2 regions of the Allorhizobium sp. GW101-3B10 genome follow, and region 2 is predicted to be linked to the other one. Evidence: predicted binding sites of a transcription regulator. Region 2 holds the regulator's gene; the other holds the start of a gene.
What was found. The regulator PhoB, encoded in region 2, activates phosphate uptake and scavenging genes when phosphate is short. The targets are predictions, from matches to a motif close to TGTCATNNANCTGTCAT.

Region 1: AC07Y0_RS06510 (UDP-2,3-diacylglucosamine diphosphatase) is a predicted target of PhoB. The motif match lies at 3,771-3,787, and genes of this name have one in related genera.

The regions. Positions count from the first base shown of each region.
Region 1 covers NZ_JBWKZR010000001.1:1,360,876-1,368,397, forward strand. Annotated here, with positions in the region: gene AC07Y0_RS06490 (helix-turn-helix transcriptional regulator) at 1-106, opposite strand, end outside; gene AC07Y0_RS06495 (NADP-dependent malic enzyme) at 260-2,572, opposite strand; gene AC07Y0_RS06500 (lipoprotein) at 2,753-2,938, opposite strand; gene AC07Y0_RS06505 (TetR/AcrR family transcriptional regulator) at 3,129-3,734, shown strand; gene AC07Y0_RS06510 (UDP-2,3-diacylglucosamine diphosphatase) at 3,835-4,695, shown strand; gene AC07Y0_RS06515 (ABC transporter permease) at 4,889-6,037, shown strand; gene AC07Y0_RS06520 (ABC transporter ATP-binding protein) at 6,048-6,875, shown strand; gene AC07Y0_RS06525 (MlaD family protein) at 6,875-7,522, shown strand, end outside.
Region 2 covers NZ_JBWKZR010000001.1:3,378,020-3,385,541, reverse strand. Annotated here, with positions in the region: gene phoR (phosphate regulon sensor histidine kinase PhoR) at 1-140, shown strand, start outside; gene AC07Y0_RS16810 (substrate-binding domain-containing protein) at 334-1,371, shown strand; gene pstC (phosphate ABC transporter permease subunit PstC) at 1,432-2,805, shown strand; gene pstA (phosphate ABC transporter permease PstA) at 2,805-4,094, shown strand; gene pstB (phosphate ABC transporter ATP-binding protein PstB) at 4,110-4,925, shown strand; gene phoU (phosphate signaling complex protein PhoU) at 4,972-5,685, shown strand; gene phoB (phosphate regulon transcriptional regulator PhoB) at 5,716-6,399, shown strand; gene AC07Y0_RS16780 (GcrA family cell cycle regulator) at 6,553-7,089, opposite strand.

The DNA of each region.
Region 1 (7,522 bases), 2.0 Mb from region 2:
TGATGCCGAAGGTGGTCTGCATCTGCCTCAAGAACGGGAGCGGACGCACGACCTTCTGATCGTGCAGCCAGTCCAGCAGGTCGAAGTAGCCGCCCTGGTTCGTCATTCCTGAAACCCTGCAATAAATATGGGTCAAGAGTGTTCGCCGGAGGCCATGATGTCCAGCGGGTAATTTGGATGACGAGCTTACCCAGCCGAAGGCCCCGTCACCGGCGATGGCGGGGTATACCGGATGTTCCGGGATTGGCGCAGGCCCGCGTCAGTCGGGCTGCGCGGCTTCCACGACGGCAAGGGCGGCCATGTTGACGACGCCGCGTGAGGTGACCGAAGTCGACAGGACGTGGGCGGGCAGGGCGGCACCAAGCAGGATCGGCCCGACATGCAGCGCGTCCATCATGGTGCGAACGATGCCGAGGGAGATATTGGCGGCATCGAGGTTGGGGAAAACCAGGAGATTGGCTTCGCCGGTCAGCGTGCCGTCGGGCATGGCCCGCTTGCGCAGGGCTTCCGACAGGGCCGAACCACCCTGCATCTCGCCGTCGACCTCGAGCTCCGGCGCCTGGGCGCGGATGAGTTGCAGCGCCTCGCGCATCTTGCGGGCACTTTCGGAATCGCGCGAGCCGAAGTTCGAATGCGACACGAGGGCGGCCCTGGGCGTGATGCCGAAACGGCGGATCTCCTGGGCGGCGAGGATCGTCATTTCGGCGATCTCGGCGGCGGAGGGATTATAGGTGACGAAGGTGTCGGTGAAGAAGATGGCGCCGCGCTGGGAGATCAGCAGGCTGAGGCCCGAAAAGGCCCGCACACCCGGCTTCTTGCCGATGATCTGGCCGACATCGCGCAGGTGGCGGTCGAATCGGCCTTCGACGCCGCAGATCAGGGCGTCCGCATCGCCACGGCGCACGGCCAGCGCGCCGATCACCGTATTGTTGGTGCGCACGATCGTGCGGGCGGCCTCCGGATTGATGCCGGCCCGGCCGACCAGGGCGAAATAGTCCTCGACATATTCACGGTAGCGCGGATCGTCCTCGGGGTTCACCAGATCGAAATCGACGCCCGGACGGATGCGAAGACCGAAGCGCTGCAGGCGGCTCTCGATGATCTGCGGACGGCCGATCAGGATCGGCTTGCCGCTGCTTTCCTCGAGCAGGACCTGGGCGGCGCGCAGCACGCGCTCGTCCTCACCCTCGGCGAAGATGACGCGCTTGCTCGATGCCTTCTTCGCTGCCGCGAAGATCGGCTTCATGACGAAGCCGGAGCGGAAGACGAAGCGGTTCAGCTGGTCGAAATAGACATCGTAGTCGGTGATCGGACGGCGTGCCACGCCGCTCTCCTCGGCGGCCTTGGCGACGGCCGGCGCGATGCGCAGGATCAGACGCGGGTCGAACGGCGAGGGAATGAGATAGTTCGGACCGAAGGTCGGGGATTCGCCGGAATAGGCGCGGGCGGCGACCTCGGAGACTTCCTCGCGGGCAAGGGCTGCGATGGCGCGCACCGCGGCCATCTTCATTTCCTCGTTGATCGTCGTCGCGCCGCAGTCGAGCGCGCCGCGGAAGATGTAGGGAAAGCACAGGACGTTGTTGACCTGGTTGGGGAAGTCGGAGCGGCCGGTGCAGATCATCGCGTCGGGGCGCGCCGCGCGGGCAAGATCCGGCATGATTTCCGGCGTCGGGTTGGCGAGCGCCATGATCAGCGGCTTTTCCGCCATCTTCACCAGCAGTTCCGGCTTCAGCACGCCTGCGGCCGACAGGCCGAGGAAGACGTCGGCGCCGTCGATCGATTCGGCGAGCGTGCGATTGGCGCTGTCCTGGGCATAGACGGATTTCCACTGGTCCATCAGCACTTCGCGGCCGAGATAGACCAGGCCCTCGATGTCGTGCACCCAGATGTTTTCGCGCTTTGCGCCGAGGATGACGAGAAGGTTGAGGCAGGCGAGCGCCGCGGCGCCGGCGCCGGAGGCGACGATCTTGACGTCCCCGATCTTCTTGCCGGCCAGTTCCAGGCCGTTGAGGATCGCGGCGGCGACGATGATCGCCGTTCCGTGCTGGTCGTCATGGAAAACCGGGATATTCATCTTGTCGCGCAGCTGCTGCTCGACCTCGAAGCATTCCGGCGCCTTGATGTCCTCGAGGTTGATGCCGCCGAAGGTCGGTTCGAGCGCCGAAACGGTCGAAACCATGGAATCGACGGTCAGCGCGTCGATTTCGATGTCGAAGACGTCGATGCCGGCGAACTTCTTGAACAGGACGGCCTTGCCTTCCATGACCGGCTTCGAGGCGAGCGGCCCGATATTGCCGAGCCCGAGCACGGCCGTGCCGTTGGAGATGACGGCGACCAGGTTGGCGCGGGCGGTATATTCCGCGGCCAGTTCCGGTTCGTCGCGAATGGCAAGACAGGGGGCCGCCACACCGGGCGAATAGGCGAGCGCGAGGTCGCGCTGGTTGCCGAGCGGCTTGGTGGCCTGGATTTCCAGTTTTCCCGGTCGCGGATAGCGATGGTAGAAAAGTGCCTGCTCATCGAGGTCGGCCGTGGCGGTTGTCGGCTGCGACTTGTTCTTGTCCTTGGTATCCATGCTTTCCCGTGTCCGCTTTTCTTTGGATTGCGTTCCTGCATACACCAAATGAACGGGACTGGGAGTACCCCGCCGCCCTCCTCACCGATTTTGTCGGCGAAGGCTTTTCCCGCGCGCACGAAAAAGCCCGGCGGGGGAGCGCCGGGCTTGCCTTCGATCCAGCAAAGACGGGGGCTGGTCTCAGGTGGAAGGCGATACGAGCGAAGGCTGAGTCGTGGGACGGTAGCCGTACTTGGACTTGGCACAATCATTGCCGGACAGGCCGGCATAGGCGCAGGCGGTCTGCTTTTCGTCCGTCGGGCGGGTGGTCTGCGAGCAGCCGGCAAGCGCTGCGGTGATAAGCAGGGCGACGAGTAACTTTTCCACGATCCGTTCTCCTGGTGGATGTCCCGCGCGGCGGCTCTCGTTGGCCTGTCGTTTGGGTAGTTGAACTTGCGTGCCTCATATTGAACACATGTGTTCAGTTGTCAACATCATTGTTTGAGAAATTGCGCAGGGGTCTTGGCTTGTGGCCGTCCGATGCGGTACGACTAGGGCGTTCTGAAGGGAGTCGGCCGTGAAGTCTGGTGTTCAGTGTCGCATCCATGAGGCGGCGATGCGTCTCTTCGCGCGATTGGGCGCGAGCCGGGTCAATGTAAGCGATCTTGCCGAGGAGGCGGGCGTCGCGCGCGGCACGATCTACAATGCCGTCCCCAATCCCGACCGCCTGTTCGAGGAGGTTGCGGGCGATCTCGCCTGCGAGATGCAGGAACGCGTCCGGGTGAGTATCGTCGAGATTGCCGATCCTGCGCGCCGCCTGTCCTGCGGGATCCGGCTGTTCCTGCGCCGGGCGCACGAGGAGCCGCAATGGGGCCGTTTCATCGTGCATTTTGGCTTCAGCAACAAATCGTTGCGGGGATTGCTGACCGCATCCTCGACCGAGGAGATCGTCACGGCGATCGGCACCGGCCGCTATGCCATCCGCCAGGAGCAGGTGACATCGATGGTCGCGATCATCGGCGGTGCGACCCTGTCGGGCATGATGCTGGTGCTGGAAGGCTACAAGAGCTGGCGCGAGGCCGGCAGCGAAGTGGCCGAACTCATCCTCGTCTCGCTGGGCGTCGACCGCGTGGAGGCCGGCGAGATCTCCCGTTGCGAACTGCCTGAACTCGTCCAGCAATAGGGGCCTTGCCGATTGCGGCACCCCGTCAAGCGGGCCTGTCATCATCCTGAAACACGAGTCTGGTTTTGGAGGGGGCGAAGGCTCGTCAAGCGAGAGGCCCATGACCGTGAATACAGATTCGGAAATCCGTCACTTCAGAACCCTGTTCATTTCCGACGTGCATCTCGGCTCGAAGGCGGCCAAGGCGGACTTCCTGCTCGACTTCCTGCGCACCCACGAGGCCGAGACGATCTTTCTCGTCGGCGACATCGTCGACGGCTGGCGGCTGAAGCGCAGCTGGTACTGGCCGCAGGACTGCAACGACGTCGTGCAGAAGCTGCTGCGCAAGGCACGCAAAGGCACCCGCATCGTCTACATTCCCGGCAATCACGACGAATTCCTGCGCGGCTTTCCCGGCACCCATTTCGGCGGCATCGAAGTGGCCGAACGGATGATCCACGAGACTGCCGACGGCAAGCGCTACCTCGTACTGCACGGTGACGAATTCGACGTCGTGGTGCGCAATGCCCGCCTCGTCGCCTATCTCGGCGACTGGGCCTACGACATGGCGATCAACATCAACATCCTGCTGGCTGCGGTGCGTCGCCGCCTCGGCATGCCCTACTGGTCCTTCTCCGCCTGGGCCAAGTTGCAGGTGAAGCAGGCCGTCAACTTCATCGGCGAGTTCCAGCGCGTCGTTGCCGAGGAAGCCAGACGCAACGACGTGGATGGCGTGATCTGTGGCCATATCCACCATGCTGTGATGGAAGACATCGACGGCATCCACTACATCAACACCGGCGACTGGGTGGAGAGCTGCACGGCCATCGTCGAGCATCACGACGGACGCTTCGAGCTGATTTCCTGGGGCCATCTGATCGGCGCCGCCGCCAAGAAGGTCGCCGCCCTAGCGCCGCCCCGGGCTGTGGCGGTTGCGATCGCCGCCGAAGTGGCGAATGCGAAAGACGTCCAGGCGGCCTGAACCGGAGCGTCGGTTCACACGTTGGCCGGAACTGACCGTGGGCGTGTGTCTTCATGGTGACGCGCCGCGATAAACGCTTCCTTAAGGATTTCATTGCCGGTGCGTGTCGTTATACTGCGCGCTTGAGTGATTTGCGCCGGCAAGATGATTTGGCCGAGCCCGCGTGGCGCAATGCGTGGAAGTTGTCAGAACCTTGAAGTCCGTACACCCAGAGAGCGCCGCGATTGATATCGACGAATTGCCGGGCGAAGGGCATCGCATCCGGCTGTCCGGCGCCTGGCGCAACAACAGCCTCGGCACATTGCTGCAGAACAATGGCCGGCTGGTTCCCGTGGACGGCAGCCGGCCCATCGAGGTCGATCTGAACGCGGTCTCGGAGATGGACATGGCGGGCGCCTGGCTGGTACGCCGCTTCGTCGCCGCTCGCGAGAAGGCGGGCGGCGATATCAAGCTGACCGGCGGCAGTCCGGCGATGCGCGAACTGCTGCGGGTCCTGCCGGAAGACGTCAAGCATCCCACCCCGCCTGCGGCCAAGGGGCCGCTGTTCCAGCGGCTGTTCGCGCCGGTCGGCAAGGTGATCGTTGATCTGTGGTTCGATGTGGTGGCGATGATGTTCGTGCTCGGCTCGGCCGTGCACGGCGCGCAGACCAAGCTCGGGCGCGGCAGCGGCGTCTCACCTGCCTCCGTGGTCACCCAGATGGACCATATGGGCGTCCGAGCCGTGCCGATCATCATGCTGATGTCCTTCCTGATCGGGGCGATCATCGCCCAGCAGGGCGCGTTTCAGCTACGGTATTTCGGCGCCGAGATCTTCGTCGTCGACCTCGTCGGCATCCTGCAATTGCGCGAGATCGGCGTTCTGCTGACGGCGATCATGATCGCCGGCCGTTCCGGCAGCGCGATCACCGCCGAAATAGGCTCGATGAAGATGCGCGAGGAGATCGACGCGCTGAAGGTGATCGGCCTCAACCCGATCGGCGTCCTGGTTTTTCCCCGACTGGTCGCCCTGACCGTCGTGCTGCCGCTCCTGACGATCGTCGCCAACTTCTCCGCGCTTTACGGAGCCTCCGTGGTCGCCTGGACCTATTCCGGCATCACCTTCGACGTGTTCACCACGCGCCTGCATGATGCGATCGACTATTCGACCGTGGCGTCCGGGATGATCAAGGCACCCTTCATGGCGCTGATCATCGGTATCGTGTCCGCGGTCGAGGGCATGAAGGTCGGCGGCAGCGCCGAGTCTCTCGGGCGACACGTCACGGCGGCGGTGGTGAAGGCCATCTTCGTCGTCATCCTGGTGGATGCGCTGTTTGCAATTTTCTACTCGGCAATCGATTTCTGAGGTGGCGGGCGTGAACACGGAAACCGGGGCGGTAGAGAAGGGCGAGCGCGAGAAGGTGCTGTCGGTCAGGGATCTGACGGTCGCCTTCGGCAGCAAGGTCGTTCTCGACAATCTCGACCTCAACATCTATCGCGGCGAAATTCTCGGCTTCGTCGGCGCATCGGGTGCGGGCAAGTCGGTGCTGATGCGCACGGTCCTGCGGCTGTTGCCGCGTCGGTCCGGCACGATCGAAATCCTGGGTTCCGACTATAATACGGTGGACGAGCGCACGCGGATGGAACTCGACACGCGGCTGGGCGTCTTGTTCCAGCACGGTGCGCTGTTCTCGGCGCTGACCGTCAAGGAGAACATCCAGCTGCCGATGCGTGAATATCTCGACCTGCCGATGTGGCTGATGGATGAGCTGGCCTACCTCAAGCTGGATCTCGTCGGTCTCGACCCGGATGCTGCGGACAAGTATCCGTCGGAACTGTCCGGGGGCATGATCAAGCGTGCGGCGCTGGCGCGCGCGCTGGCGCTCGACCCGGATCTCGTTTTCCTCGACGAGCCGACCTCCGGCCTCGACCCGATCGGCGCCGCGGAATTCGACGAACTGATCGCGAGGCTGCGCGACACGCTCGGCTTGACCGTCTATATGGTCACCCACGACCTCGACAGTCTGTTTTCCGTCTGCGACCGCATCGCCGTTCTGGGGCAAAAGCGAGTCTTGGTCGAAGGCACCTTGGACGATATGCTCGCCAGCGAAGATCCTTGGGTCAAATCCTATTTCAGGGGCAAGCGGGCCCGTTCCATTCCTCGCCGGGGCAACCCGGTGGCATCCGGTAGAGTGACTGACTGATGGAAACCAAAGCCAATTATGCGATCGTCGGTTTTTTCACGATGCTGGTCATCGCGGCCGCCTTCGGCTTCGTCTACTGGATGGCGGAATACGGCCGCGGCGGGACGCTCGCCCCGCTGGCGATCCGCATTCCGGGTTCGGCCAACGGCTTGAGCATCGGCTCTCCGGTGCGCTTCAACGGCATCGCCGTCGGCTCCGTGCGCAGTCTCTACATCGACAAGGAGGATCCGCAATTCTCGGTGGCCTTCACCGAGGTCAGGGCCGACGCGCCCGTCACCGCCTCGACCAAGGCGGTGCTCGAGATCCAGGGCCTGACCGGGGCGGCCTATATCGAACTCTCCGGCGGCAATGCGGGGGACGCCAATATTCTCGAGAAGGCGATCGCCACCGGTGAGCCGGCGGTATTGCTCGCCGATCAGTCGAGCGTCACCAACCTCCTGGCGACGGCCGACAAGATCCTGAAGCGCGCCGATGATGCGATCGGCCAGCTGCAGGGCTTCATCACCGATGCCCGAGATCCGCTGACCAATACCGTCAAGAACGCCGAGACCTTCTCCAAGTCGCTGGCCGACAATGCCGACGGCATCGACAAGTTCCTGGCAAGCGTCAGCGCGCTGTCGGAATCGGTCTCCGGCCTGTCGGGCCGA
Region 2 (7,522 bases):
TGAGCGTGACCGACAGCCGCTCGAAGAAAGGCACCGGATTGGGGCTGGCGATCGTCAAGCACATCCTCACCCGCCACCGGGCCAGGCTGATCGTCCGCTCGGAAATCGACCAGGGAACCGAGTTTACCGTGCGTTTTTGACATAAAACTCGGGCGTCCGGCTGCCCCATTCTAAAAATCATAGAAAAATCAGTATGATGCATTGTCACAAATGTTTCATCGAACTGACATAAAAGCGTGGGGGAAGGGTCGGTATGAACGGCGTGCTGATCTTTGGCGGACAACGCTGAACTTGGTCGCATCGACCCACCAGCCCAATGACGGGAGAAATCTAATGAACGTTTTGAAACTTTCGGCGGCAGCCCTTGTTGCCTCGGTCGCCTTCGTCGGCGCCGCTGTCGCCCGTGACCAGATCAAGATCGTCGGCTCCTCGACGGTTTTCCCTTACACCCAGGCCGTATCCGAAGAATTCTCCACGAAGTCCGGCAAGCCGGCTCCCGTCGTTGAATCGACCGGCACCGGTGGCGGTTTCAAGGCTTTCTGCGGCGGCGTCGGTGAAGAATTTGCCGACATCACCGGTGCATCGCGCGCCATCAAGTCTTCGGAAGTTGAACTCTGCGCCAAGAACGGCGTCGACAACATCACTGAAGCCATGATCGGCTATGACGGCCTCTCGATCGCTCACGCCCGCAGCGCTCCGGACATGAACCTGACCGAAGAGCAGATCTTCAAGGCACTGGCTGCCGAACTTCCGGATGGCAAGGGTGGCTTCGTTGCCAACCCGAACAAGAAGTGGTCGGATGTCGACGCTTCGCTCCCGGCTTTCGACATCGTTGCCTTCGGTCCTCCGCCGACGTCTGGCACCCGCGACGCTTTCGTCGAGCTTGTCATGCATGACGGTTGCGGCAAGCTCGAAGGCATGGCCGATCTGAAGAAGGCCGACGAGAAGAAGTGGACCGAAGTCTGCTCGCGCATGCGTCAGGACGGCCCGTTCGTAGAAGCCGGTGAGAACGACAACCTGATCGTGCAGCGTCTGGAAGCCGACGCCAATGCCGTCGGTATCTTCGGTTACTCGTTCCTGTATGAAAACGAAGACAAGCTGAAGGCAGTCAGCGTCAACGGCATCGCGCCGACCTTCGACACGATCGCCGACGGTTCGTACCCGGTCGCTCGTCCGCTCTTCATCTACATCAAGAACGCACACCGCGACGTTATCCCGGGCATGAAGGAGTTTCTCGAAGAATACGTCTCCGAGGCTGCCCTTGGTCCGGATGGCTACCTCGCCGAGCGTGGCCTGACCCCGCTGGCTGACGACCTGCGCGCCAAGGTTGCCGAGGCCGTCACGTCTGCTACCAAGTACGTTGCCAAGTAAATCGTCAAGAACCGACCGCACGCCAATCGGCGTGCGGTCTCTCCTTTGGTGAGGCCCCCCATGACTGCTTCCCTGCTGTTGGCGATCCTGGCGCTTGCGCTGTTCGCGGCATTCGTTTCGTCCGGCAAGGCTAAGGCTGTTCAGGCCGCTCCGTCTGCCGGGAAAGCCCATTCCCGCCCGATCTATCATGGCTTGAATGCGGCCATCTGGACCGGCGTGCCGGCGGCCGTGCTGATCCTCGTGTGGTTGTTTGCTCAAGGGTCGATCATCGATTCCTACGTTCTGTCGCAAATGCCTGCGGCCGAGACGGCGTCCGCGTCGGAGCGCGCCCTTCTGATGAGCGAAGTCCGCCAGCTTGCCGCGGGCAATTCCTTCAAGGAGCCGACGCCCGACATTCGTGCCGGCGCCGCCGTGCTCACCTCCGTCCGGTTTGCCGTCCAGTGGGCCATGGTTGTCGTCGCTGTCGCTGTGGCTGTCGTTGGCGCGTTCCTCGGCCTGAAGGTTGTGACTCCGCGGTTCCGCGCCCGCCATTCGGTCGAGCGTGCGGTGACCTTGTTCATGATGTTCTCGTCGCTGGTCGCGATCATCACGACAGGCGGCATTGTTGCCTCGCTCCTGTTCGAGGCCGGACGCTTCTTCCTCAAGGTTCCTGTCACCGAATTCCTGTTCGGGCTGCGCTGGGAGCCGCAGATTGCCATGCGCGCCGACCAGGTGGCCGGCCAGGGCGCCTTCGGCGTCATTCCGGTTCTGTTCGGCACCTTTGTCATCTCGCTCCTCGCCATGCTCGTGGCCGTGCCCGTCGGCATCCTCTCGGCCATCTATCTGACCGAATATGCGCATCACAGCGTGCGCGCCGTCGTGAAGCCGTTGATGGAAATCCTCGCTGGCGTACCGACGGTCGTCTACGGCTTCTTCGCGGTTCTGACCGTGGCGCCTGCGATCCGCACGCTCGGCATGAGCATCGGCGTGACGGCATCGCCGAACAGCGCCTTGGCTGCGGGCCTTGTCATGGGTATCATGATCATTCCGCTGATCTCCTCGCTTTCCGACGATGCTTTCGCTGCCGTTCCCCGCGCCTTGCGGGACGGATCCCTGGCGCTCGGCGCCACCAAGGGCGAGACCATCCGCAAGGTTCTGCTCCCCGCAGCCTTGCCGGGCATCGTCGGCGGCGTTCTTCTCGCGCTCAGCCGCGCCATCGGCGAGACCATGATCGTCGTCATGGCGGCCGGTCTGATCGCCAACATGACGCTCAACCCGTTCGACTCCGTGACGACCGTGACCGTTCAGATCGTAACTCTGCTGACGGGTGATGCCGAGTTCGACAATCCGAAGACGCTGGCCGCCTTTGCGCTCGGCCTGATCCTCTTCATTGTCACCCTGATCCTGAACATCATCGCGCTGGGCACCGTGCGCAAGTACCGGGAGAAATACTGATGAACCCGACCGCAGAGCAGACCGCCCGCTCGGTGAATTGGCAGTCCAAGGAGATGGCGGCGCGACGCAAGGCGCGCTATGCCGCCGAAGCGCGGCTGAAGATCTACGGCCTCGCGGCGATTGCCGTGGCCCTGGGCTTCCTCGCCTTCTTGCTGATCTCGCTCACCTATACCGGCCACAAGGCCTTCATCCAGACAGAGGTGGTCATCGAACTGGACCTGTCGGCCTCCGGCGTCGATCAGTCCAAGATCATGGACGCCGACTGGCGCGGCATCGTCCGAAAGGCTCTGTTGCAGGAAGTCGGCGACATCCCGCGGAGCGAGCAGCGAGAATTTTTCGGTCTCTTCACCGACCAGGCGGCCTACATCGTCCGTGACGAGGTCATTGCCGACCCAAGCAAGCTCTTGGGCAGGCAGGAGTTCACGGTCCCGATGTCCGATCCGGCCGACCAGTTCGCCAAGGGCGAAATCAGCCGCGAAACGCCCGAAAGTCAACGCCGCATGTCGGATCGACAGATCGCCTATTTCGATGCGATGGTCGAAAAAGGCTCGATCACGCAGCCGTTCAACTGGGCTCTCTTCTTCAGTCCCGACAGCCGTTATCCCGAACTTGCGGGTCTTGCCGGCGCGATTGCGGGTTCGTTCTGGACTCTCGTCGTCTGCCTTGTCATTTCCTTGCCGGCCGGCATCGCAGCCGCGATCTATCTTGAGGAATTTGCGCCGAAGAACCGCTTCACCGACCTGATTGAGGTGAACATCAACAACCTCGCCGCCGTTCCCTCGATCATTTTCGGTCTGCTCGGCCTGGCGGTCTTCCTCGGATGGTTCGGTCTGCCGCGTTCGGCGCCGCTGGTCGGCGGCCTCGTCCTGTCGCTGATGACGCTCCCCACGCTCATCATCACGACCCGCAACTCGCTGAAATCTGTGCCCTCGTCCATCCGCGAAGCCGCGCTCGGCATTGGTGCGTCGAAGCACGAGGCGATCTTCCACCACATTCTGCCGCTTGCCATGCCGGCCATCATGACAGGTACGATCATTTCCCTGGCGCGCGCGCTCGGCGAAACCGCTCCGTTGCTTCTGATCGGCATGAATGCTTTCATCACCTCGGAACCAGGCGGCGTCATGGATGCTGCGACTGCCCTTCCGACCCAGATCTACATCTGGGCGGACAGCCCCGAGCGCGGCTTCGTGGCGCGCACCTCGGCGGCCATTCTGGTTCTTCTTGGGTTCCTGATCGTGATGAACGGGATAGCGATCTATTTGCGTCAACGCTTCGAGCGGCGCTGGTAACGGGAGCCAAGAGAGATGAACATATTGTCCGACGCAGCGGTTGAGAAGGCACTGGAACAGAAGATGACCGAAGTTGACTACAAGATGATCGGCCAAGACGTGTCGGTGTACTATGGCGAGAAGCGTGCGCTTTTTGACGTCAATCTGAACGTTCGCAAGAACACCGTGACGGCGCTCATCGGTCCGTCCGGCTGTGGCAAGTCTACCTTCCTGCGGTGCCTGAACCGGATGAACGACACGATCGACGGCTGCCGGGTCACCGGCAAGATCACACTGGATGGCGGGGACATTTACGACCCGTCCATCGACGTCGTCGAACTGCGCGCCCGCGTCGGCATGGTCTTCCAGAAGCCGAACCCGTTCCCGAAATCGATCTACGAGAACATCGCCTACGGCCCGCGCATCCATGGCCTCGCCCGCTCCAAGGCCGATCTCGACCAGGTCGTCGAAAGCAGCCTGCTCAAGGCCGGCCTGTGGAACGAAGTGAAGGATCGGCTGCAGGAGTCCGGCACCGGTCTCTCCGGCGGCCAGCAGCAGCGCCTTTGCATCGCCCGTGCCGTCGCCGTGAGCCCTGAAGTCATCCTGATGGACGAACCCTGCTCGGCGCTCGACCCGATCGCCACCGCCAAGGTCGAGGAACTGATCCACGAGTTGCGCGCCAATTTCACCATCGTCATCGTCACCCACTCGATGCAGCAGGCCGCCCGCGTGTCGCAGCGCACCGCGATGTTCCACCTCGGCCTGCTGGTCGAGGAAAACGACACGGACAAGATGTTCACCAATCCGGACGATCAGCGCACCCAGGACTATATCATGGGCCGCTTCGGCTGAGCCGGCGCTTCCATCCGAGCGGACACCAAATTCAAGGACAACGAACATGTCGGCATCGCATATCTACACCGCCTATGACGAAGAACTGAAATACCTGATGCGCCGCATCACCGAGATGGGCGGCCTTGCCGAACAGATGGTCGCCGACAGTGTGCGGGCGCTGGTCAACTCCGACGCGGCGCTGGCGCAGAAGGTCATTTCCGATGACGTGATCATGGATGCGGCCGAGCGCGAGATCGGCGACAAGGCGATCATCACCATCGCCCGCCGCCAACCGGTCGCCGCCGACCTTCGCGAGATCATCGGCGCGCTGCGCATCGCCAACGACCTGGAACGCGTCGGCGACCTCGGCAAGAGCAATGCCAAGCGCGTCATGGCCATCCAGGCGACCGGCGTGCCGCGCAAGCTGGCCCGTGGCCTCGAACACCTCAGCGAACTGGCCCTGATCCAGCTCAAGGAAGTGCTCGACGTCTACACGACGCGCTCCGCCGAAAAGGCCAAGTCGATCCGCGACCGCGACGAGGAAATCGACGCCATGTACACCTCGCTGTTCCGCGAGCTGTTGACCTACATGATGGAAGATCCGCGCAACATCACCAGTTGCACCCATCTGCTGTTCTGCGCCAAGAACATCGAGCGCATCGGCGACCATGCCACCAACATCGCCGAGACCATCTACTACATGGCCACGGGCGACCAGCCCGAAGGAGAGCGTCCGAAGGACGACCTGACCTCCTCCTTCGGTGCCATCACCGAATAATCCGGCTGCATCGAGAGGTTATCGACCGACATGCTTCCCAAAATCGCCGTCGTCGAGGACGAGGAAGCCCTCAGCGTCCTGCTCCGCTACAATCTGGAGGCTGAAGGCTACGAGGTTGAAACGATCCTGCGCGGGGACGAGGCGGAGCTTCGCCTGCAGGAACGCGTTCCCGACCTGCTGATCCTCGACTGGATGCTGCCCGGCGTGTCCGGCATCGAGCTTTGCCGCCGTCTGCGCATGCGCCCCGAAACCGAGCGCCTGCCGATCATCATGCTGACGGCGCGCGGCGAGGAGAGCGAGCGGGTCCGCGGGCTCGCCACCGGCGCCGACGACTATGTCGTCAAGCCGTTCTCGACGCCGGAGCTGATGGCCCGCGTCAAGGCCATGCTGCGCCGTGCCCGCCCGGAAGTGCTCTCCAGCGTCCTGCGCTGCGGCGATATCGAGCTGGACAGGGAAACCCATCGCGTTCACCGCAAGAGCCGCGAAGTGCGCCTCGGCCCGACCGAATTCCGCCTGCTGGAGTTCCTCATGGCTTCGCCTGGCCGTGTCTACTCACGTTCGCAGCTGCTGGACGGAGTCTGGGGCCACGACATCTATGTCGACGAGCGCACGGTCGACGTGCATGTTGGACGGCTGCGCAAGGCGCTCAACTTCTCCAACCTGCAGGACGTCATCCGCACGGTCCGCGGCGCGGGCTATTCGATGGAAGCCTGAAGGGCGCAGTCGATCCCAACGGACAAACAGAAAACGGGCCCGCGTGGCCCGTTTTTCGTATCCGCCGGCATCAGATGGCCGGCCAATGGGTCGTGTCTCGCGACAGGGCCAAGTCCGGGCGGCAGGCCGCCCGGCACTTCTGTCCGATCCGCCTTAGCGGGCTGCCGCGTTCGCTGCCTTGCGGCGCTCGCCGACCGGCTGATAGGCCAGCTTGGCGTGATAGCCGCAATAGGGCGAAGTATCCGCGGATTCGCAGCCGCAGAAGTGGAAGTCGTCCTTCATCGGGTCGCCGATCGGCCACTTGCAGGTGCGTTCGGTGAGTTCGGTCAGCGCCAGCTTGCGCGAAATCGGCAGGACGACGCCACGGCTCGGGGCGACTGCGATCTCCTCGATGCCGTCGATTTCGATCTCTTCCTTGAGCATGTTGGTGCCCGAGGCGCGGGCGACGGTGCGGGTCGTGACGCGCGACGCGAAGGTCGTGGCGCGCGGTGCAGCCGCCGGGCGCTTGGCTGCCCGCGTCGCAGCCGAGCTGCCGCCGGCCTTGGCGCGGCCCGGAAGGTTCAGTCGGTGAACCTTGCCGATGACGGCATTGCGGCTCACACCGCCCAGTTGTGCTGCGATCTGGCTCGCGCTCAAGCCTTCCGACCAAAGTCGCTTGAGTTTTTCCACGCGCTCATCTGTCCAATTCATGCCGTTATCTCTCCGCCGCTCGCGATTTGTGATGGCAGAATCGCTCACCGTTGCTTCGGAAGGATCCGAAACAAACTCGCCTCGATACTGTCGGTGACTGGTTCCGCCGCATGCAGTTTCTTTATTGACTATTAACCTAGTGCCGGGCTGACTCCGTGACAAGAGTCGGTCGAATCATCGCGAATCGATTCTGGAGTTTTCCCCAACTTGCTACCCTGGCGCGTCGCGGCCGCTCGCGTGGTCAAACGACGCGGTCTTGCTCCCGGCATGGTCGAAAATTCAGGCGCGCCGCGCTGTTTCGTTGACAGGCAAGGTCGAAATGTCGATAGTGCCCCCGCCGCCGCAAGGCGGCATTTTTGATTTTTCAAGGCACCGTTCGCCGGGAGATCAAAAGCGTCCGTCGTCCCGTCAAGCCCTCCCGAAGGAGTGTTTT